DNA from 3 places in the Salinicola endophyticus genome. Region 2 is predicted to be linked to each of the others. Evidence: predicted binding sites of a transcription regulator. Region 2 holds the regulator's gene; each other region holds the start of a gene.
What was found. The regulator sigma-54, encoded in region 2, starts transcription at its own class of promoters, with help from an activator protein. The targets are predictions, from matches to a motif close to TGGCACNNNNNTTGCTNT.

Region 1 (7,648 bases), 1.6 Mb from region 2:
AGTGCCAGCGCGCGCCAGCCTTCGGGGAAGTGGCGGTCGTAGCAGATGTAGACGCCGATCTTGCCGTAGGCGGTGTCGAATACCGGCCAGTCGGACTTGCCGGGCTTGAAGAAATATTTCTCCCAGAAGCCGGCGACCTGGGGGATGTGCGTCTTGTGGTACTTGCCGAGATAGCTGCCGTCGGCATCGAAGACCGCGGCGGTGTTGTAGTAGACCCCGGTCGCTGCTTCTTCGTAGATCGGCACCACGATCACCATGCGGTGCTTGGCCGCGAGCTCCTGCATCATGCGACAGGTCGGGCCGTCGGGCACCTGCTCGGCGGCGGCATACCATTTCTTGTCCTGGCTGGGGCAGAAGTAGGGCTGGTTGAACACCTCCTGGAAACAGAGTATCTGAACGCCGGCGGCGGCGGCCTTCTCGATATAGGGCAGGTGCGCCTCGTTCATGGCGTCACGGATGGCTTCCGGCGCCAGGTCAGTCGTGGTCTTCAGGGCCATCTGGATCAGGCCGATCTTTACCTTTTCCATGCACGGTGCCTCGCTTGAGTGTCTTGTTGTTAGGACTTCAATAACCTGACTATGGAGACAGGATAATGTCGAAGCTAGACCCGCTTGTCAGGATGTGGCAAGTGTTTTTTGGGTGGGTTTCAAAAGGCTTTTAAAACAATAAATTAGCGCTTTCTAGGCGGTTTTTCACCAAGATGGCGACATCATGCGCCATTCTGGTGGATTTTTTTTATTGCATTGAAAATAAAAGAGTTGATGGTTTGTTTGGAGGTTGTTTCAGGCGTTTTTTGGCTATGTGAATGCACTGATTTGGCAAGTTTTGGCGTGCCTTTCTGTCCCCGTTTCTGCATGTTTTCTATCTGCCTGGCTCAGCTGGGTGCTTGCATTAAAAACTGACCCTGTAGTCAATTTTTTAGTGTCTCGAAAAACAATGAGTTGGGTCGCGTTGGGCGCGTCGGTGGCCAAGAGGCGATGTTGCTCAGCGATATGGCGCCGCGTTCGGGCACGTTTCTTGCGAGTCGAGTGCTGGCCCCGTCGGGGAGACCGGATAGCCATACGAGGAGACAACAACAATGACCGAATCGACATCACGTGCCGTTCGGCGCGGCGCACTCGTCGAACTCGAGGTCGGCGAAGACGTCCGAGGGAGTTCGCGCTTCAACGAGGACATCGCACCGACCCGCCTCGAGGCGCGAACCTGGTCACGCTGGAATATCGCCGCGCTGTGGGTCGGCATGGCGATCTGTGTGCCCACCTACACCCTGGGCGGCGTGCTCACTGCCTATTTCGGCCTCAGTGTTGGCGAGGCGCTGCTCACCATCCTGCTGGCCAACATCGTGGTGCTGGTGCCGCTGACCCTCAACGCCTTTCCGGGAACCAAGTTCGGGATTCCGTTCCCGGTGGTGCTGCGGTCGTCGTTCGGCATTCGCGGCTCCAACGTGCCGTGTCTGATCCGGGCCCTGGTGGGCTGTGGCTGGTTCGGTATCCAGACCATGTTCGGCGGTCTGGCCATCCATCTGCTGCTGTCGGCGATCTTTCCGCCCTGGCGGGCGCTGGATGGCGTCGGCGAGGTGATCGGCTTCTTCCTGTTCGGGGCGATGAACCTCTACGTGGTGATTCGCGGCGCGGAGTCGATCAAGTGGCTGGAGACGCTGGCCGCGCCCTTGCTGCTCGCGGTGGGGATCGGGCTGATGGTGTGGGCGATGCCCCACGTCTCGATCGACGAGCTGATGAGCCAGCCGCCGTCACGCCCGGAGGGCGCGTCGGTGTTCGGCTACTTCTTCGCCGGGCTGACCGCGATGGTCGGCTTCTGGGCCACGCTGTCGCTCAACATTCCCGACTTCAGCCGCTTCGCCAAGAGCCAGAAGGACCAGATCGTGGGCCAGATCATCGGCCTGCCGCTGACCATGTTCTTCTTCGCCGCCCTGGGGGTGGTGATGACCGCGGCCTCGGCCTCGCTGGTGGGCGAGACGGTCTCCGATCCGGTCAGTCTGATCGGCCACATCGACAGCCCCGTGTGGGTGGTCATTGCCATGGTGCTGATCATCGTCGCCACGCTGTCGACCAATACCGCGGCGAACATCGTGTCGCCGACCAACGACTTCCAGAACATCGCCCCCAAGCTGATCGATCAGACCCGCGGCACCTTGTTGACCGGCCTGGTCGGCGTGCTGCTGATGGGCTATGACCTGCTGCAGAAGGCCGGGCTGATCGATGCCGGCGTGACCCTGGAGAGTCTCTACTCCAACTGGCTGCTGGGCTATTCGAGCCTGCTGGGGCCGATCGCCGGGATCATGGCGGTGGACTATTTCCTGATCAAGCGTCAGTGGCTCGACGTCGCCAGCCTCTACCAGGACGGCGCCGCGTACCCGGCCTACAACCCGGCCGGTTTCATCGCCTTTCTGGTGCCGGTGGCGCTGACGCTGTTCTCGTTGGTCGCGGGGGTCTGGACCTGGTTCTACGATTACGGCTGGTTCACCGGCTCGGCGCTGGGCGCCATCGTCTACTATGCGGCCAGCAAGCTGCTGATGAAGCCCATGGCGGCGGTCCAGCCCGAAGGGCTGGTCGAGGAGGGAGCGCGCTGAGCGTGCTGGCGGCAGGGGCTACACCACGGGCCGAGCGGGCCCGTGGTGTTCGGTCTGGCGCAGGCGCTCAGTGGGTGGCCAGGGTGTTCGGTGTGTCGTTGGGTGTATGGCCGCGACGGCTGTCGGCCTCGTGGTAGGCCTCGCGCGCTTCGTCTTCCGCCGCGGGGCTGAAACGGATCGCCCAGGTCGCCAGTGACACCAGGCTCACCGTGACACCCAGATAGAAAAGCCCCTGCTGATAGGTGAGCGCCTCGCTGCGGAACAGGAAGCCTGCGGCCACCGCGCCCGCATTGCCGCCGGCCCCGACGATGCCGGCCACTGCGCCCAGGGCATGCTTGTTGATGAAGGGCACCACCCCGAAAGTGGCGCCCTCGGCCATCTGCACGAACAGGCTGAAGACCAGCATGATGGCGATGGCCACGGCGAGCGTCTGCATCTGGGCGAAGCCCATCAGCGCGATACCCTCGCACAGCATGGCGACGAACAGCCAGCGTACCCGCCCCTTGAGGCCGCTGCCGCGGGCGAACAGATCCGAGAACACGCCGCCCAGCGTGCGCGCGAACAGATTCATCAGTCCGAACAGCCCGGCAATCAGCCCGGCGGTGGCGAGATCGAGGTCGAACTGATCGAAGAAGTAGATGGCGGCGATGTTGTTGATCGTCAGCTCCACCCCGAAGCAGGCCGCATAGACCGCAAACAGCGCCCAGACGCGCACATCCTTGATCGCTGCCATGAAACTCTGGCGGGCGCCGTGGGCCCGATCCGCGGCGGGCAGCTCGCCGCGCGCGCGCAGCTCGCTGAAGTTGCCGTCGGGGGCGTCCTGGGTGAAGCGGTAGTAGGCCAGCCCGGTCAAGAAGAGCACGATACCCGGCACCACCATGGCCAGGCGCCAGCCCAGCGTTTCGCTGACCCCCAGCATCAGGATGCCGGAGAACACCAGCGGCATCAGGATCTGGGTGGTGCCGCCGCCGAGATTGCCCCAGCCGGCGGTGGTGGCGTTGGCGGTGCCGACCACATTGGGCGCGAACATCACGCTGGTGTGGTACTGGGTGATGACGAACGAGGCGCCGATCGCGCCGATCGCCAGGCGCGCGAGCAGGAAACTCTCGAAGCTGTCGGCCAGGCCGATCGACATCACTGGCAGCGAGCCCAGGCAGAGCAGCCAGGTGTAGGCCTTGCGTGGCCCGATACGATCGCACAGCAGGCCGATGGCGAGCCGCACTATCACGGTGATCGCCACCGAGGCGATGATGGTGTTGCCGATCTGGGTCTTGGTCAGCCCCAGGTCGTCACGTACCACCGCCATCAGTGGGGCGATGCCGAACCAGCCGAAGAAGCAGACGTGAAAGGCGAACCAGGAGAGATGGAAGGCTCGCATGGGGGGAGTCGAGAAGCTGAAGAGTCGAATCCGATTGGCTTTGTGTCGAATGTCCATTGGGGGAGGTGCTCCGCAGTCGTCGCGCGAATGTCGCGGGGGAGAACGCAAAACGGCGCCCATCGTCGATTCATGCCGTGCATGAATCGACGATGGGCGCCGTTGCCCGATCCGTTGCCGACCCTGTCTGGGTCAGTACGCCAGGGGATGCCTGAGCGCGAGCCGCCGTTGGCCCGCCACGAGAGACAAAGCAGGCGGGGTGCCAACATGGCGGTAGTCGAGCAAAATCAATTGGCTGACGCCGACGGCTCGGATTTGCCTGGGGGGCGTGGCGGCTGTGCCGCCAGATGTTGGTGCAACGACGCGCGCGCATGCACCAGCGCGTGAGTGGTTAGAAAAGAGGGTGTCCAGGCTGCCTACCGTCGGGTCATGCGTCCGCGTCGAGCATCGCGACCACCTGGATGACGTTACGCGCCACCTCGATCAGCGGCTTGCTCTGGTCCATGGCGGTCTTGCGCAGCAGGCGGTAGGCCTGTGCCTCGGAAAGCTGCTGATGGGTCATCAGCAGGCCCTTGGCGCGCTCGATCTCGCGCCGCTCGCGCAGCGCCTGGCGGGTGCTCTCGAGCTCGTCGCCGAGGCGTTGCAGGCGCGCGTTCTGTGCCTGGACCAGCTCGACCAGCGAGCGGTTGAAGCGCGACTCGATGGTGTCGAGGGTGAGCGCGCCGGCGGGCGTCTGCTGGTCCTGTGTGAACAGTGCCACCGGGCTGGCCCAGAGCAGCTCCTGGGGCAGCGCATCGAGACTAGCCGCCGCCTCGGGGGGCGCGGCCTGCTGCAGGCGTTGGCGGCAGCTCGCGCGCAGGGCCTCGAGCAGGCGCGTCTCTTCCTCGTGCATGGCGTCGATGCGCTGGGTGGCGACGGCGTACCACTGTTCGCCAGGGTTCTCGAGCGTCCGCGCCAGCGGTGCGCCGCTGCAGGCGAGTTCGCGCAGGGCTTCGAAGGTGTCGTTGAGCGGGCCGGACTGGAGCTGTTGCCAGCGGGCCAGGCTGTCGCGGCTGGTGAACTCGGCGAAGGTCTCGAAGCAGCGGCGCTGGCTGCCGATCAGCGCTTCCAGGGTGTCGCGATGGGGCGTGTCGAAGTGTCCCAGGGTGAAGCCCAGAGCGCCGCAGGCGCGCTCCTGTCCGGCCAGCTCCTTGCCCTGGATGAAATGGAAGAGGCTCACCAGCCGGCGTGTGATGTCGGGATCGCTGGCGGTATCGGCGGCCTCGAAGATCACCTGCAGCAGATGGCCGATCAACTGGTTGAAGGCGCGCAGGGTATCGTCGGCGCTGAGCTGCTGGGTGGTGATGCGCTGGCGCAGATCGGGTAGGGCGTCCAGATCCTGCCAGACCGCGGCGACGCTCACCAGCAGGCGTACGTTGGCCAGACCGCACGGCAGGGCGCCACTCGCGTCGGCCGCGGTCCAGGGGGCCAGGCGCTGTTCCAGGGTGGACTGGGCGAGCTCGCTGTCGGCGATGCGCTGGTCACGCTGCGCGCCGAAGCGGCTGCCGCCGGAACCGAGATAGATGATCGAGCTGCCGCGCTCGCGCTGCAGTGCGTGCACGCAGCGACTGATGTCGGTCACCACGGCGACGATGTCGGAGAGCGCCGTGAGCTGCTCGCGCTGGAGCTTACTGGCTGCTTGCAGCAGCCGTCGGGTAGCGGTCATGGGGTAGCCTGGGCGTTATTGTTGTGGGTACCTGTGCGCCGGGTACGGCCTGCGACCAAGGTCTAAGAAAACTCTATCGCGTCTCGGCACGCCGTGCACGCGGGTCGTTCGTCTGAACGTCTCGCTTCAAGGCTGGTGTGGGAGCGATGGCCGCAAGACGACCGCGCCGACGTCACTGTGGTGGCGTCGGCGCGGTCGCTCGAAGGGGAAGCGTGGGGCGGAAGGGCGGTCTCAGCGTTCGGAGCGCACCTCGTACTCGCCTTCCAGCACGCGCTGGCTGCGGGGCTCGCCGCCGGGCTCGGCATGGTCGGCGCTGCCACCGGCGTACTGGGCGCGGGAAGCGCGGACCTGCTCGGCGCGTTTCTTCATGCGATGGCGCAGGAAGGGCAGCATGGCCCAGCCGACGAGCAGGAAGAACAGCCCCAGCAGGGTGCCGACGAACAGCACGATCCCGAAGATCAGCCAGGTGAAGAGCATTCTCAGCCCGCTCGCACCCTGGCCGGGGCGGGTCCGGTCGACCCGCTCGCGCCACTGCTGCGCGGCGCGCCAGGCGGCGTTTTGCTGCTGTTGGCGATGATCTGTCATCGGGTCTCTCCGGTGGCGGTGAGTGCGTCGCGGCGCAGGTCGAGATCGAGGTCGCGCTGGTTGGCATCGTAGCCTTCGATCTCGACGTGCCCATTACTATCGACCTCGAGTTCGTCGAAGCGTTGCATCCCGCGCGCCTGGGCATGGCTCAGCGCCTGGCGCAACTGGTCGCCGGTGAGGCTCCAGTCGGGCACGCTGGAGCGGCGCTGACTCTCGCGGGTCAGGCTGGTGTCGTCGAGCTGCATCGAGATATCCAGCTCCCAGCCGTCGTTGCGCCAGCCCTCGACTTCCAGCACATTGTCGTCGCGGTCGACGTCGAGTTTTTCGTAGCGGCTGAAGCCGTACTGCTCGGCCTTGCCGAGCAGGCCATCGAGTTCAGCGTAGGAAAGGGTGCCATCGTTGGCCATGGCGCCGGTACTCAGGCCGCAACCCATGGCGATAGCGGGTAACATCCAGAGACGATATTTCATGGCAGTTCTCCCTGTCTATCCGGCAGCGGGCGCCGCACGGCGAACGCCCTGTTCCTTCGTTATACGCGGGCCGACCTTGCCCGGGACTGACAGTGCCGTTCATCTGCGGTTCATCGCCACCGGCCCACGCCAGCGCGGCGGGCGTTCATTCCCGGTTCATCGCCGATGGGTCAGACTGACAGCATGAAAATGCGCAACGTTATCGCTCTACTGATCGCTCTGCCGTGCCTGGCCAGCGGTGCCCTGGTGCCCGTGTCGGCGGCGGATGACGAGGCCGACACGGCGAACCAGGACTGGCACGACCTCCACCAGGAGGTCAAGGCCGGCCATCTGGTGCCGATGACCGCGATCATGGATTGGCTCGAGGCGCGTTTCGAAGGGCAGATCCTCGAGGTCGAGCTGGAGCAGGACCATGGCCACGGCAGCATCGAGTACGAGGTGGAGATGATCGGCCCCCAGGGTCAGGTGGTGGAGTTCGAGTTCGATGCCACGACCGGCGAGCTACTCAGCATCGAAGGCGTTAATATCGAGGCCATGAAGAAGAAGACGCCTTGACCCGGCCCGACCTCGAATGTCGAGGCGGCTGGGTCGAGACGGTAGCGTCGATGGACTTTAGGTGCTGTTTGAAAAGTCGACGAGCGAAGGCCAGGCAAGGCAAAAATCGGCGAAAACGCGGAGTTTACGTGTTGTAAATGAGCATTTTGAGCCGATTTTTAACGCCGCATGGGCGAGCACAGTACTTTTCAGACAGTGCCTAGTCGAGGGATGGGAGTCGAGGTATGAAAGTACTGTTGGTCGAGGACGACGCGGCGCTCGCCGAAGCGCTGGTGGCGGCGCTGGAGGAGGCCGGCCTGCTGATAGAGTCGACCACCACCGGCAGCGAAGCCGACTATCTGGTGCGCACCGAGCGCTACGATGCGCTG
Region 2 (7,648 bases):
GGCGGTGACGGTCTACGCCAACAGCCACGGTTTTCTGGGCAGCCGCCGCGGTACGCGCCACTCGCTGTCGTGCCTGCTGATCGCCGGCAGCGGCGAGCGCATGCAGCGTGACCACGACTTCACCACGGCGCGCCGGGCGAGCGATCTGGCCAGCCCCGAGCAGGTCGGGATCAGCGCTGCCGAGCGTACCCTGCGCCGGCTCGATGCCCGGCGCCCGCGTACCGGCCGCTTTCCTGTGCTGTTCGCCCCGGAGATGGCGCGCGGGCTGGTGGGCAACCTGCTCAACAGCATCGCCGGCGGGGCGCTCTATCGTGAGTCCTCGTTCCTCTGCGATCAGCTCGGGGCGACGCTGTTCCCCGAGTGGTTCTCCCTCGGCGAGCACCCGCGCGAGCGCGGCGGCCTGGCGAGTGCCGCCTTCGATGGCGACGGTGTCGCCACCCGCGACAATGTCTTCATCGATCAGGGGCGTCTGGCCAGCTACATGCTGTCGGCCTACAGCGCTCGCCGCCTCGGCCTGCACACCACCGGCAACGCCGGCGGCGCGCGCAACGTGCGCATCCAGGCGCCGACCACCGAGCTTGCAGCGCTGATGCGTCAGATGGGCACCGGGGTGATGGTCACCGAAATGATGGGCCAGGGGCTCAACCCGGTCACCGGCGACTATTCGCGCGGGGCGGCCGGGTTCTGGGTGGAAAACGGCGAGATTTCGCATCCGGTGGAGGAGTTCACGGTCGCCGGTAACCTGCGTGAGATGTTCGCCGCCCTGCAGGGCGTGGGTGACGACATCGATCGCCGCGGCAGCGTGCATACCGGCAGCTGGCTGGTGGATGGGATGATGCTCGCCGGCCAGTAGGCGGGCGTGCGGTCAGGGCAACACGGCATCAAGGACGAAGTGGGTGAGGCTATGAATCAGTCCCGGCAAGCGGGCGAGTCGCGTCAGTTCCTGGGCCATCCCTGGCCGCTGTCGACGCTCTTCGGCATGGAGGTGTGGGAGCGCTTCTCGTTCTACGGCATGCAGGCGATCCTGCTGATCTATCTCTACTACGAGAGCGCACGGGGTGGGCTGGGCATCGCCGAGAGCGCGGCGTTCGGTATCGTCGGCGCCTACGGCAGCAGCGTCTATCTGGCGACGATCCTCGGCGGCTGGTTCGCCGACCGCGTACTCGGCCCCGAGCGCACGCTGTTCTACTCGGGGGCGATCGTGATGGCGGGGCATATCGCCCTGGCGCTGGTGCCCGGGGTTCCCGGGGTGACGCTGGGTCTGTGCCTGGTGGCGCTGGGCAGCGGCGGGGTCAAGGCGACCTGCGCCGCCCTGGTCGGATCGCTCTACGCCCCGGGCAGCCCCAAGCGCGACGCCGGCTTCTCGATCTTCTATCTGGGGATCAATCTCGGCGGCTTCGCCGGGCCGCTGCTGACCGGCTATCTGCAGAGCAGCGCCGGCTTTCACTACGGTTTCGGCATCGCTGCCATCGGCATGGCGCTGGGGCTGATCCAGTACGCCTTCGGCCGGCGCCATCTCGCCGAGGCGCAGCGCCATCCGCCGATGCCGCTGGCGGCGGGGGAGGCCAAGCGCTATCTGTTCGGCGCACTTGGTGCGCTGGTACTGCTGGCGGCGGCGCTGGTGTTCGGCTGGCTGCGGGCGGACACGCTGACCGATGTGATCCTCGGGGTGATCGTGGTCACCACGCTGGCCTATTTCGTGGTCATTCTGCGCTCGTCCCAGGTGTCGGCGCTGGAGCGCCGCCGGGTCCTCGCCTTCGTGCCGCTGTTCATCGCCAGCGCGGTCTACTGGGCGCTCTATGTGCAGTCCTATACTGTGATCGTGGCGTTCTTCGATCAGCGCGTGGATCGCCAGCTGGGTAGCTGGACGATCCCGGTGGGCTGGCTGACCTCGGTGCAGGCGCTCACCATCATCCTGCTCTCCGGGGTCTTTGCCTGGCTGTGGTCACGCCTGGGCCAGCGCCAGCCTTCGTCGGCAGCCAAGTTCGTGATCGCCATGCTGGTAATCGGCGCGTCGTTCTTCGGCTATCTACCCTGGCTGGGCGCGGAGGCGGCAGGCATGCCGCTGTGGGTACTGGTGCTGCTGCTACTCGGCTTCACGGTGTCCGAGCTGTGCCTGTCACCGATCGGGCTGTCGGTCACCACGCGGCTGGCACCGCGCGCGATGCAGACCCAGATGATCGCACTCTTCTACCTGTCGCTGTCTCTGGGCTTCGCCGCCGGCGGGCGTGCCGGCGAGTGGTATACCCAGCGTACCGAGGTGGCCTATTTCATGGCGCTGGGCACGGTGAGTCTGATTGCTGGCGTGCTGCTCGCGCTCTGCCTGCCGGCGATCCGCCGGGCCAGTGCCGGCACCGAGTGAGCGCTGTTATCGAGTGAGTGCTGTTATCTAGTGAGTGCTGGGATCTTGCGGCACGCCGCTGAGAGGAGGTTGGCGATCAGCTGTCGAGGCGGTCCTTGACGTAGGTGATCTCGGTCTTGCCGTGGGGCGTGGGTTGGCCGTCGGCGTCGAGATTGACGAACACCATGCGATCTATGGTCAGAATGCTCTTGCGGGTGATCTTGTTGCGGACCTGGCAGGAGAGCGTGATCGAGCTGGTGCCGAAGTGGGTGGCAGTGAGGCCCAGCTCGATGATGTCACCCTGGCGCGCACTGGAAACGAAGTTGATCTCCGAGATGAACTTGGTGACCACGTTGGCATTGTCGAGCTGAATGATGGCGTAGATCGCGGCTTCCTCGTCGATCCAGCGCAGCAGACTGCCGCCGAACAGCGAGCCGTTGGGATTGAGATCCTCGGGCTTGATCCATTTGCGAGTATGGAAGTTCATGCGGGGCTCCTGGGCGCGGCCACGGTAGGTGTCGGGTAAATTGACGCGAAGACGCTGCCGCTATCGATGCGCCCCGGTCGCGAGGCCTACTCGTCCTCGTGGAAGCGGGCCTCGAACAGCGCGGTGATCGCTTCCATCGCCGATTCCGCCTCGTCACCTTCGGTGACGATCACCAGCGGCGTGCCGCAGGGGGCGGCCAGCATCAGCAGCGACATGATATTGGCGGCGTCGGCGATACGTTCGCCGTGGTGCACCGCGACCCGGGCGGCGAACGGCTGACAGCACTGCACCAGTTTGGTCGCGGCGCGGGCGTGCAGACCACGGCGATTGGTCAGCCGCAGTTCACGCGTCGGCATCGCTACCCCGCTCCGCCGGAACGTCATCGGAGAGGGCGGTGTGCACACCGAGCTCGCGATGGCGCAGGCGGATGTCGACGTCGTCATGGCGGAAGTGGTGCGCCAGACGCTCGATCAGATAGACCGAGCGGTGATGGCCCCCGGTGCAGCCCACCGCGACGGTGAGATAGCTACGGTGACTGGCCAGATAGGCCGGCAGCCAGCGGATCAGCCAAGCGTGGATATCGCCGGCCATGGCGTGCACGTCGGGGTACTGCTCGAGAAAGGTGACGATCTCGTCGTCACGGCCGTCGAAAGCGCGCAGCGTCGGGTCCCAGAAAGGGTTGGGGAGGCAGCGCACGTCGAACACCATGTCGGCATCCAGCGGCACACCGCGCTTGAAGCCGAACGATTCGAAGGTCAGCGTGAGGCGGCCGCCGCTGTGCCGTGCCACCTGTTCGCTGATACGTGCACGCAGGTCGTGGACCGACAGGCCGCGGGTATCGATCACCAAATCGGCGACCCGCCGGATCGGTGCCAGGTAGGTCTGCTCGTTGTCGATCGCCTCGGCCAGCGTCATGTCGTTGCCGCGGGTCAGCGGGTGACGACGGCGCGTGGCCGAGTAGCGTTCGAGCAGCACCTTGGCGTCGGCGGTGAGATAGACCACCTGGGTATCGATGCCGCGTTCGCGCACGCCTTCGAGCAGAACCGGAAAGCGCTCCAGCGCCTCCGGCAGGTTGCGTGCATCGATGCTCACCGCCACGTTGGGTCGTGAGGGCGGAGCGGCTCTGAGCTCGTCGATCAGCGGCGCCAGCAGATTGGCCGGCAGGTTGTCGATGGCGTAGTAGCCGAGATCCTCGAGCGCTTGCAGCGCAATGGACTTTCCCGACCCCGAGCGGCCGCTGATGATGACGAGTCGCATGCAGTCTCTATCCGTCTTCGCTGTCCTGATGATGGCGGATGGCGTCGATCAGCGTGTCGTGGAGCGCGCGCTGCGAGCCGGCCTGACGCAGCTTCTGGCGCACGCTGCTCTGATTCATGATGCCGGCGACCTCGGCCAGCAGCGAAAGATGGGCATCGTCTGCCTCCTCCGGCACCAGCAGCACGAACACCAGGTCCACCGGCTCGCCGTCGATGGCATCGAAGTCGATGGCATCCTCGAGGCGCATGAAGCCGGCCAGCGGGGTCTTGCAGTGCGGGCTGCGCGCGTGCGGAATGGCGACCCCGTTGCCGATGCCTGTGCTGCCCAGACGCTCGCGGCCGATCAGGCGGCTGAAGACCTCCTGACTGTCCAGGCTGGGCGTATTCTGGGCGATGAAGGTGCTGAAGAATTCCAGCAGACGCTTTTTGCTGCCCCCCGTCACACCGTAGAGGGTGCGCTCGGGGGGCAGGATGGTTTCCAGAGTGATCATCGGGGAATTAGCGGGCGCCTGCGCCTTGCGCGCGGGCCTGTGCCTTCTCTTTGTGTTTGACCAGTTGGCGGTCCAGCTTGTCGGTCAGGGCATCGATCGCGGCATACATGTCGATATCGCTGGCTTCGGCATGAATATCGCCGCCCGCTGCGTGTAGCGTGCAAGCCGCTTGCTGACGCTCTTTCTCGATGCTCAACGTCACCTGAACGTTGGTGATGTTGTCGTAGTGGCGCTCCAGACGTGCGAGTTTCTCGTCGACGTAGTCCCGCAGGGCGTCGGTCAGTTCGACATGATGGCCGGTGACGTTCACTTGCATGGCGCGCTCCTGTTGCGGCTTATGTGGCACCTCTGATTGTAACCCTTTTCTCCGCGCTGCAAAGGGATCGCGGACGATTGATCGCCCTGCGCTGGCGAGAATTCTAAAAACCCATTCAAGACAATCGCTTGCGTTCACTGGAGGCGGGGATGCCCATGGCCTCGCGGTACTTGGCTACGGTGCGCCGGGCGACGCTGATATCGGCCTGCGCCAATAGCTCCACCAGCTTGCTGTCGGAGAGCGGCTTGCGCGGCGACTCCTCGCCGATCAGCTTCTTGAGGCGTGCCCGAATCGCGGTGCTGGAGACGCTGTCGCTCTCGCCGCGCTGGCCCACCTGGCTGGAGAAGAAGTACTTGAGCTCGAACACCCCGCGCGGGGTGTGGATGAACTTCTGCGTGGTCACCCGCGAGATGGTGGATTCGTGCATGTCGACGCTGGTGGCGATGTCGGCCAGGATCAGCGGTTTCATCGCCTCTTCGCCGCGCTCGAGGAAGTCGACCTGGCGCGCCATGATTTCGCGCCCCACCCGCAGCAGGGTGTCGTTACGGCTGGAGAGGCTCTTCATCAGCCAGCGTGCCTCCTGCAGGTGCTGGCGCAGGAAGGTGTTGTCGTCGCTCTTGTCGGCGCGCCGGATCAGGGCGGCGTAGTCGGGCTGGATGCGCAGCCGCGGCAGTGCCTCGGCGTTGAGCTCGATGCGCCAGCCGTCGCGGGTCAGGCGCGCCACCAGGTCGGGGATCACGTAGTCCTGCTGGCCGTGGTCGAAGACCTGGCCGGGGCGCGGGTCGAGGGTGCGGATGGTGGCGATGACGCGGTCGAGCTCGGCATCCTCGAGGCGCAGGCGGCGCTTGAGCTGGCGCCGGTCGTCGCCGGCCAGCGCCTCCAGGAACTGGCGTACCAGACGCTTGGCCTGGGGCAGCAGCGGGGTGTCTTCGGGCAGGGCGCCGAGCTGTAGCAGCAGGCATTCGCGCAGGTCGCGGGCGCCCACGCCGGTGGGATCGAACTGCTGCAGTCGCAGCAGCACACGCTCGACATCGGCGCTGGTGACGGCTTCGGATTGCTGTGCGCGCAGCCCCGCGGCGAGCTCGTCGAGGGAGCCCTCGAGATAGCCATCGGCGTTGATGGCGTCGATCAGACACTCGCCGATGAGCCGTTCGCGGGAGGAGAACTCGCCCATGGCAAGCTGCCAGGCGAGATGGTCGTGGAGCGTGGTGCCGGCGGCGTTGCGCTCCAGATCCGGCCACTCGTCGGCGCCGGCCGGAGCGGCGCTGGCGGCGATGTCCTGATAGGTGTCGCTCCACTCGCTGTCGAGGGCGAGCTCCTCGGGAATGTCGCTGGCCCAGTCCTCCTCGGGCGTCTCGCTGACCGCCTGCTCGGCATACTCTTCATCCAGCTCGAGCATGGGATTGGTCTCGAGCGCCTGCTGGATCTCCTGGCGCAGATCGAGCGTCGACAGCTGCAGCAGCTGGATCGCCTGCTGTAGCTGTGGCGTCATCGTCAGCTGGGCGCCGACGCGCAGTTGCAGTGAAGGTTTCATGGACATGGCATGGACACACATGGGGCAGCGGTGGCCGCCGGTCGATAGGATAACCCTACGTTACTGACTGCCCCGGCGGGATGCAACGCTTTGAGCGCTAACTTTATGCAAGAATTATGCCACGGTGCGTTCGGATGGGGCCTGCGGCGGCTTCGAGAGGGGCCCGGCCCGCCGCGGTGGCGCAGCGGGCTGGGAAGGGGGCAGTGCGACCTTAGAGGCGGAACTCGTGCCCCAGATAGACATCCCGCACGCGTTGGTTGTCGAGAATCGCCTCGGGGCGCCCCTCGGCGATGATCTGGCCATCGCCGACGATATAGGCGTTGTCGCAGATATCGAGCGTCTCGCGCACGTTGTGATCGGTGATCAGTACGCCGATCTCGCGATCGCGCAGCTGGCGGATGATGTTCTTGATATCGCCCACCGAGATCGGATCGACCCCGGCGAAGGGCTCGTCGAGCAGCACGAAGGCGGGCTCGGTGGCCAGTGCCCGGGCGATCTCCACCCGGCGCCGCTCGCCGCCGGAGAGCGACATGCCCAGATTGTCGCGGATATGGTCGACGTGGAAATCGCCGAGCAGCTGCTCCAGGCGGTCGCGGCGCCCGGCGCGGTCGAGATCCTTGCGCGTTTCCAGAATGGCCATGATGTTGTCGGCGACACTGAGCTTGCGGAAGATCGAGGCCTCCTGCGGCAGATAGCCGATGCCGGCGCGGGCGCGTTCGTGCATCGGCGCGCGGCTCAGATCACGATCGTCGATGTGCACGCTGCCGGCGTCGGATTTGACCAGGCCCACGATCATGTAGAAGGACGTGGTCTTGCCGGCACCATTGGGACCGAGCAGGCCGACGATGCTGCCCTGGCGCAGGGTCAGGCTGAAGTCGTGGACGACTCGACGCCCCTTGTAGCTCTTGGCCAGGTGGGCGGCCGTTAGCGTTTTCATCGCTTTCTTCCTTGCCTCGCGAAAGGGGGCGTCACTGGGTCTGCTGACGTGGCGTGAGCGTCATGCGCACGCGGCCATCACCGCTGCCGTCGCCACTGGTGCTGGAGCGGGCGTTGACTCGGCGCGAGTTGAGATAGTACTCGACGTAGGCGCCGTCGAAGGTGTCGCGTGCCTGGTGCAGCTCGGCGTTGCCGATCAGCTCGACCCGGCGCTCGGCGGCGTGATAGATGATCTTGTCGCCCCAGCCCTTGACCAGGGCTTCGTCGGGGGCAGGCTTCTGCTCCAG
Region 3 (7,648 bases), 430 kb from region 2:
CACTGATACCGATGATCGCTGCGCCGCTCAACGATACCCCTCTGGGTGCACCTGTCTTCGAAAGCATCAGCCAGGACCCGAAATTCAGCTTCTACTGGCACTGTCACGACTTCCCGGCGCCGCTCGCGCGCTGGAATTATCATCCTGAGTACGAGCTGCATCTCATCCGCGACTCGCAGGGGCACTGTTTCGTTGGCGACTATATCGGCCGCTTCGCACCGGGCAATCTGGTGCTGGTCGGGCCCAACATTCCCCATGCCTGGTTCAGCGACCTCGACGAGTCCCGGCCGCTGATCGAAGGGCGCGACGTCGTACTGCAGTTCAAGGGCGAGTGGCTAGAGCACATGATGCAGCTCTGTCCGGAGCTCAATTGCCTGTCGCCGCTGATCGAGGACTCGGCGCGGGGGGTGGAGTTCGGCGGGGAGGAAGCGGTCCGCTGCGGCGAACTGCTGATCAAGATGGGTGAGCAGGACAATGCCGGCAAGTTGCTCAGCGTGCTGACGATTCTGCGTAGCCTGTCGCAGAGCGATTACCGGACACTCTCCGGCCGTGGCTATGGGCCCGGGGCCAGCGGTGTCTCCTCGGCCCAGGTCGACGCCGTACTGCGCGATATCCATGACCATTTCCACGAAGCGCTGCGTATGTCGACACTGGCCGCCCAGCATGGCATGTCTCCCTCCGGCTTTTCGCGCTTTTTCAAGCAGGCCACGGGCGATACGTTCGTTGCCTTCCTGCGGCGAATCCGTATCGGCCACGCCTGCCGACTCCTGCTCGAAGGCAGGCACTCCATTGCCGACATCTGCTTTCAGGTCGGCTACAACAATCTATCCAACTTCAATCGACACTTTCGTGAACAGAAGGGGATGACCCCTAGCCAGTACCAGCATGAAGCCGTGGGCTCGGTATCCAAGCGCGTAAGGCGAATCGCGTGATGGCGCTTGGCGCTCATGTGGACGGGTGTTGCCGTCTGCACCAGAGACGGCCGGCCGATGCCAGGCTTGAGAGCCCTGAGATCGAGCATGGCCGACCAAAGTATGAAGGCGCTGCTTGGGTGATTGCTGAATCCTATGTACGACATACTAGGCGGCATTGTCCTACACGGCGCGCTCTGCACTGTGTAGGACAGTGCCGGCGTGACAATCGAGCTGCAACGAGGAGAGAGACATGAAGGAGACACGCAAGTTTGCGCTCGAGACGGCGCTGCGCGAGCGCCCACTGGTGGCGATTCTACGCGGGATCACGCCGGAGGAGATCGACGGTGTTTTCGATGCCCTGGTCGCGGCGGGGTTCAAGCTGATCGAGATTCCGCTCAATTCGCCCCGCGCCTGGGACAGCATCGCGGCCATCAGCAAGCGCTGCCCGGCAGACGTGGTGGTCGGTGCCGGGACGGTACTCGACCCGGCGGATGCCGAGCGCCTCGCCACCCTGGACGCGCCGCTGCTGATCACCCCGAACAGCGACCCGGAGGTGATCCGTGCCGGGGTCGCCCACGGCCTGGCGCCGATGATCGGCTGCATGACACCGACAGAGGCGCTGGCCGCGGCCAAGGCGGGCGCGACGGCGCTCAAGCTGTTTCCGGCGGCGCGCCTGGGCACCACCTACTTCAAGGATATCCGCGCCATCCTGCCCAAGGGGCTGCCGGTGCTCGCGGTCGGCGGAATCGAACAGAGCAACATGGCCGAGTGGCATGCCCATGGGGTGGCGGGTTTCGGCTTCGGCAGCAATCTCTACAAGCCCGGCCGTCCCGCTGCCGAGGTGGGCGAGATCGCGCGGGCACTGGTCGCCGAGTGGCAGCGGCTGCGTGAGGTGGCGCAGCAGGCGGAAGCCTTCGAGCGCGAGGCCGATGCATGAGCCAGCGCCTGATCGTCGTCGACTGGGGGACCAGCAACTTCCGCGCCTTTCTGGTCGACGCCGCCAGCGGCCGCACGCTCGACACGCGGCGTTCGAGTTCCGGCCTGCGTGCCCTGGCGCGGGAGGAGTTCCCGCACTACTGCGCCGCGCAGGTGAGCGACTGGCGGGCCAGTGGGGGGCGCGAGCCGGTACCGATCTATCTTGCCGGCATGGTCGGCTCGCAGCGTGGCTGGTTCGAGGCGCCGCAACTGGAACTGCCGGTGACTGCCGCCGAACTCGCCGACCGGGTGGTCGCGGCACCTGGCCTCGAGCACACCTGGATCGTGCCGGGGGTCAAGCAGGTCACCTCGACGCATGTCGATGTCATGCGCGGAGAGGAGGTACAGGCGTTCGGGGCGCTGGCGCTGGCCGGTGTCGACAGCGCCGATTGCTGCCTGCCGGGCACCCACAGCAAGTGGGCGCACCTCGAGTCTGGGCGTCTGACCGACTTCACCACGCTGATGACCGGCGAGCTCTACCATGCGGTGCGTTTCCATACCCTGCCGGGGGAGCCTGCCCGCGACGAGGCGGCGTTCGACGCCGCCGCGTTTCGGTTGGGGCTCTCCCGCGCCGGCCACGCCGGTGGCGTGCTGCACGCACTGTTCGAAGGCCGCAGCCGGCATCTCTATGCCGGCCTGGCCGCGGACCAGGTGGGTAGCTTTCTCTCCGGGGTGCTGATCGGCGAGGAGGTGTGCGCCATGCACGCGGCGCGGCCGGCGCTCGAGCGGGTCCTGCTGGTCGGCGCCGAGAGCCTGCGCCAGAGCTATACCCTGGCGTTGGAGCAGGCGGGACTGACGGTCGTGGCGATCGACAGCGACGCCGCTACCATCGCCGGCGTGCTCGCCATTGCGGCGCGCCACGCGCTGCGCTGAATCCGGTCTGCATCATTTTGGTGCATCGCCCTGGGGCGCGGGGCACTAAAGTGCCCCGTTCTGCGTCGCGCCAGCCCGAATGGCACCGACCCGCTGGCGTTGGCACGATCCGTGCTACCTTCAAGCGGTAGGGTCACCGAGGCTGACCGATCGTGAACGCGGATAGGGGGATGCGATGAGTGACGCGACTGGCGGGCCACAGCGGCCACCCCTGCTGGTTTTCACCGATCTCGATGGATCGCTGCTCGATCACCACACTTACGACTGGCAACCCGCCGCGCCCTGGCTCGAACGCCTGGCGGCGGCCGGGGTGCCGGTCATCCCCACCACCAGCAAGACCCGGGCGGAGCTTCTGGCGCTGCGCCGGGAGCTGGCGCTCGAACACACCCCCTTCATTGCCGAGAACGGCGCCGTCATCGGCCTGCCGCCGGCCTGGCAGCATGCGCGTCTGGATCGCGATCCGACCTCGCCGGAGGGGCTGGTGGTGAAGACCCCGAGCCTGGATGTCGATTTCATTCGCCGTCGTCTGGACGTGGTGCGCGAGCGCCTGGGCCTGCGCTTTCGGCGCATGGGGGAGATGACGGTCGAGGAGGTGCGCGAGCTGACCGCGCTCAGCGCCGAGGGGGCACGCCAGGCGATGGTGCGCGAGGGCAGTGAGCCGCTGGTATGGGAAGACGATGACACCCAGCTGCAACGGCTGCGTGAGACGCTCGACAGCGATGGTCTGCAGCTGACCCGAGGTGGGCGCTTCTGGCATGTGATGGGGGCGGTCGACAAGGGCCACGCGGTGCGCTGGCTGCTGGCACGCTTCGAGGCGCTGCGCGGTTACCGCCCGCTGACCCTGGGGCTCGGCGATGGCCCCAACGATCTCACCCTGCTCGCCGCCACCGACATGGCGGTGATCATCAGTGCGGCCCACGACCAGCCGATGTCGCTGACCCATACGCGGTTATATCGTACCCAAGCGGCTGGACCCGAGGGCTGGGCCGAAGGGCTCGCCCACTGGTGGCCAAGGTCAGTATCAGCGTGAACCGCCGTGAGCGCTCGGCAATCTCTGCGCGTATGCCGGCACAGGGCCGGCCTGTCTCGAGCCTTGCCCTTTCATCGCATTCGACGACCGATGCAGCGTGTCTCTTTCGGCGCTTCCATAACAATGAGGACGTGGCATGAGCGACTTCTACCAGAACGGTATCATCACCAACTTTCACAACCTCACCCGGCGCTCGGTGGAAGCGCTGGAGAACGACCTGAAGGGCTTTTCGCGCCAGCGCCCGATGGGATTGATCCTGCCGTCGCTCTACTCGGAGCTGGAGGGTCCGGCGTTGTCGCACATCGTCGACGAGCTGTGCAAGGTTCCCTATCTCAGCGAGATCGTGATCGGGCTCGATCGCGCCGACCGCGAACAGTTTCTCAAGGCGCGAGAGTTCTTCGCGCGCCTGCCGCAGCACCATCGCATCCTGTGGAACGACGGCCCGCGGCTGCGGGCGCTGCATCAGGAGCTGGCGGCGGAAGGGCTGGCGCCGCTGGAGCCGGGCAAGGGCTGTAACGTCTGGTACTGCTCGGGCTATGTACGCGCCTCCGGCAAGGCGGAGGCGGTGGCGCTTCACGACTGTGATATCGTCACTTACGATCGCGGGCTGCTGGCGCGGCTGATCTACCCGGTGGCCAATCCGCGCTTTCACTACGAATTCTGCAAGGGCTACTACTCGCGCATTGCTGCCGGCAAGCTGAACGGGCGGGTCTCGCGGCTGATGGTCACGCCGCTGATCCGTGCCTTCAAGATGATCTACGGCCCGCTGCCCTATCTCGACTACCTCGACAGCTACCGCTACCCGCTCTCAGGTGAATTCTCGATGCGTGCCGACGTGCTCGACGGAATCCGTATTCCCAGCGACTGGGGGCTGGAGATCGGGGTGTTGTCGGAGGTGCATCGCAACTTCTCGACCAAACGACTGTGTCAGGTGGATATCGCCGACGCCTACGACCACAAGCATCAGCCGATCTCCGAGGCAGACCCGAGCGGCGGGCTCAACCGCATGAGCATGGACATCGCCAAGGCGATGTACCGCAAGCTGGCAACCCTGGGCGTGGAGATGAGCGTCGAGAGCTTCCGCACCGTCAAGGCCACCTACTACCGCACCGCGCTGGATTTGATCGAGGCCTATGATCATGACGCGGCGATGAATGGGCTCAAGCTCGACCGTCACAGCGAGGAGGCGGCGGTGGAACTGTTCGCCGACAACATCATGCAGGCCGGCGCGGCGTTTTTCGAATCTCCCCGCGACAAGCCGTTCATCCCCAGCTGGAACCGGGTCCAGGCGGCGATTCCCGACCTCCAGGATCGGCTCTTCGAAGCCGTCGAGCGCGACAATGCCGGCGACGTCTAAGGACAGCGAGATGTGACGCCGCCCGATCAACCGTTGGCGGCGGCCGGCGGATTGTCGACCTGGCGGCGTCGACTTCGCTTGGCCTGCAGCAGTGCCAGGTCGGCGCGGCGAAAGGCCTGGGTGAGGGTGTCTTCCGGGCCTAGCTCGGCGATACCGATGGTGGCCGAGAGCGGTTGCTGAGTCCCCGGTACGCGCAGACTGCCTATTTGATGCTGCAGCCTGGCACCTGCCATGTGCGCGGCGTCGAGATCGCTATCCATCAACAGCAGAAACTCGTCGCCGCCGAAGCGCCCGAACAGATGCTGCGGTGTCATCCTGCCCAGCACGGCGTGACACAGCAGAATCAAGGTCTGGTCGCCGACGTCATGGCCGTAGCTGTCGTTGATCCGCTTGAAGTCGTCCATGTCCAGCACCAGCAGTGCCAAGGGGCTGGCGCGCCGCCGCGCCTCTGCATGCACTTGTTCCGCGCTGTCGAAGAAGGCGCGCCGGGTCAAGACACCGGTGAGTGGGTCGCGCGCCGCCAGCTCGCTGAGCTGACGGTTGCGTGCCGCCAGCGCCGGGACGGCAAAGCCGAAATAGCCGCTGGTGGCGATCACGCAGAGCGCGAACTGATAGGTCATCGACTGCTCGACCAGACTCAGTCCGGCCACCCACAGCGCGGTCGTCAGGGCGAACAGCGCCAGACTCAGCGCGCTGCGAAAGGCGCTCTCCGTATACACGATCCACATCAGCGGGATGATCAGGAAGAACACGGCGAAGGCGACATCCGGACCGCGCGTGTAGGCATCGGCGAGTGTCACACCGCTGAGTAGAATCAGGCACAGCGCCAGCTTGCCGATGAAAGTGGCACTCGGGCGGTGGGGCAACTGGAAGTCGAGCCCGCCGAGCCACGCCGAGAGGGCGGTGTAGCGCCAGCTCAGTACGGCCAGGAACAGCGGTGCAAGCACGATGACGCCGGCCATGTCGCCGATCCACCAGGGTAGCCAGATGGCGCTCAGCTCTGTCCAGGCCAGCAGGCCTGTCATCTCCAGCGAGAGGATGCCGATGAGGGTGGCGCTCAGCGCCGAGAGACAGGCGGTCATGAGAAACAGCGGCACCAGTGTCAGGGTGGTGATCTCGGCCCGCCGCCGCAGCGCGCTTCTGAGCGCCCAGGCGCCGACGCCATAGGCGCTGCAGTGCGCGAGGCCGAAGGCCAGTCCGGCTTTCAGCAGCTCGTGCGGGCTTTGATGCATGGCGTAGAGCTGGTCGACCCAGAAGGTGGCCAGCAGGCAACTGACGATCAGGCTGGGTAACGCACGCCAGCCGAGTACCAGCAGGGCGGCGAAGCTCAGGCCGGCAGGGGGAAACCAGAGGCTGGCGTGCGGGGCGTACTCCATCAGTGCGGAGAGACACCATAGGGCAATCCAGGCCAGCACCAGCAGGAGATGGCGAAGCCCGTGGCGGGCGATGCCGGAGCCTAGTCGCCGGCGTCCTGGCATGGCGTTCGAAAATAGCCGCATGCGGCACCTGACCTCGGGCTTGCGCCGTTCCGGAGCAGTCGTGCGTGACATTATGTGCTTTAGGTTAACATAAGTTAAATAAGGTAAATTTATAAGACCGGTAGTCAGGGCGCTGGGTGGTTCTGTCACGATCTCACCGGCGCGCTGGCGGCACCGCTCGGTTACGGGTAGGGTGGAGTCGAGCACCGGCGCGAATCGTCGAGACCGGTGAGAATAACGTCAGCGAGAATAACCTCAAAAACGACCCTACGCAGGGCCACGTCCTATCCCCGAGAGGAGATTCGCCGTGCCTGATGCATCTTTCGACCCGCCCGCGCTGACGCCTGTGGGTGAGGCGTCGCCTGACTTTGTGTCATCCATGCCGGCTGGCCGTCGCGTCCTGTCGATGTCAGACATGGGAGCGGCATGCTCTCCGGCAGAGAGTGCGCTCGAGATCGATCACGCTGCGCCATTCGCGTTGGCAGCCCCCGATGACCGCATCAGCGTCTACGCATCCCGGGCCGAGATGCCCTGGCATGGCGCGTGGGCGTCGACCTCGCCACGCTTCGATACCTCGGCGCCAGGCTCTCTACGGCGGCGCGAAGCCACTTCCGGTGCTCTACTGTGGCAGCTCGAGGTGCCTGACTGGGCCCACGCCCGTATCACCACCACGCCGGCCGTCGGCGTGGTCGCCTATGCCGAACGATCTCTCTCTACCACTTCGTCTTCCCGCTGCGGGGAGACACCTCCGGCCAGTGGTCTGCTCGCCTTCGACCTACATAGTGGCAAACCGCTGTGGCATCAGCGCTATTCCGGGGGTGGTCTGCCGTTTCCGCTGCTGCACGCCGGCGAGGTCTATGTCGGCGGCGGTGACCGCGCCATTCACGCCCTGTCGCTGCACGACGGTCACCAGACAGGATGCATCGGCATGGGGGCGCCGGTGGATCTGGCCACGGCGCTGCTCGATGATCAGGGGCGGCTTTTCCTGGGCGACACCGATCCCGCTCGGCTCTTGCGCATC

Region 1: a site for sigma-54 is predicted at 4,213-4,230, ahead of ABV408_RS14450 (NarK family nitrate/nitrite MFS transporter). Genes of this name have one in related genera too.
Region 3: a site for sigma-54 is predicted at 2,863-2,880, ahead of ABV408_RS05470 (HAD-IIB family hydrolase). Genes of this name have one in related genera too.

What each region holds. Positions count from the first base shown of each region.
Region 1 covers NZ_CP159578.1:3,170,450-3,178,097, reverse strand. The annotation lists gene ABV408_RS14460 (nitrilase-related carbon-nitrogen hydrolase) at 1-527, opposite strand, end outside; gene ABV408_RS14455 (NCS1 family nucleobase:cation symporter-1) at 1,079-2,590, shown strand; gene ABV408_RS14450 (NarK family nitrate/nitrite MFS transporter) at 2,658-4,025, opposite strand; gene ABV408_RS14445 (nitrate- and nitrite sensing domain-containing protein) at 4,393-5,670, opposite strand; gene ABV408_RS14440 (hypothetical protein) at 5,902-6,255, opposite strand; gene ABV408_RS14435 (hypothetical protein) at 6,252-6,725, opposite strand; gene ABV408_RS14430 (PepSY domain-containing protein) at 6,909-7,280, shown strand; gene ABV408_RS14425 (response regulator) at 7,505-7,648, shown strand, end outside.
Region 2 covers NZ_CP159578.1:1,619,857-1,627,504, forward strand. The annotation lists gene pmbA (metalloprotease PmbA) at 1-853, shown strand, start outside; gene ABV408_RS07370 (oligopeptide:H+ symporter) at 905-2,362, shown strand; gene ABV408_RS07375 (hotdog domain-containing protein) at 2,439-2,828, opposite strand; gene ABV408_RS07380 (HPr family phosphocarrier protein) at 2,915-3,184, opposite strand; gene rapZ (RNase adapter RapZ) at 3,171-4,085, opposite strand; gene ABV408_RS07390 (PTS sugar transporter subunit IIA) at 4,093-4,572, opposite strand; gene hpf (ribosome hibernation-promoting factor, HPF/YfiA family) at 4,583-4,891, opposite strand; gene ABV408_RS07400 (RNA polymerase factor sigma-54) at 5,007-6,431, opposite strand; gene lptB (LPS export ABC transporter ATP-binding protein) at 6,637-7,362, opposite strand; gene lptA (lipopolysaccharide transport periplasmic protein LptA) at 7,394-7,648, opposite strand, start outside.
Region 3 covers NZ_CP159578.1:1,185,545-1,193,192, forward strand. The annotation lists gene ABV408_RS05455 (AraC family transcriptional regulator) at 12-932, shown strand; gene ABV408_RS05460 (2-dehydro-3-deoxy-6-phosphogalactonate aldolase) at 1,165-1,851, shown strand; gene ABV408_RS05465 (2-dehydro-3-deoxygalactonokinase) at 1,848-2,762, shown strand; gene ABV408_RS05470 (HAD-IIB family hydrolase) at 2,938-3,792, shown strand; gene ABV408_RS05475 (glycosyl transferase) at 3,929-5,149, shown strand; gene ABV408_RS05480 (diguanylate cyclase domain-containing protein) at 5,176-6,648, opposite strand; gene ABV408_RS05485 (PQQ-binding-like beta-propeller repeat protein) at 7,034-7,648, shown strand, end outside.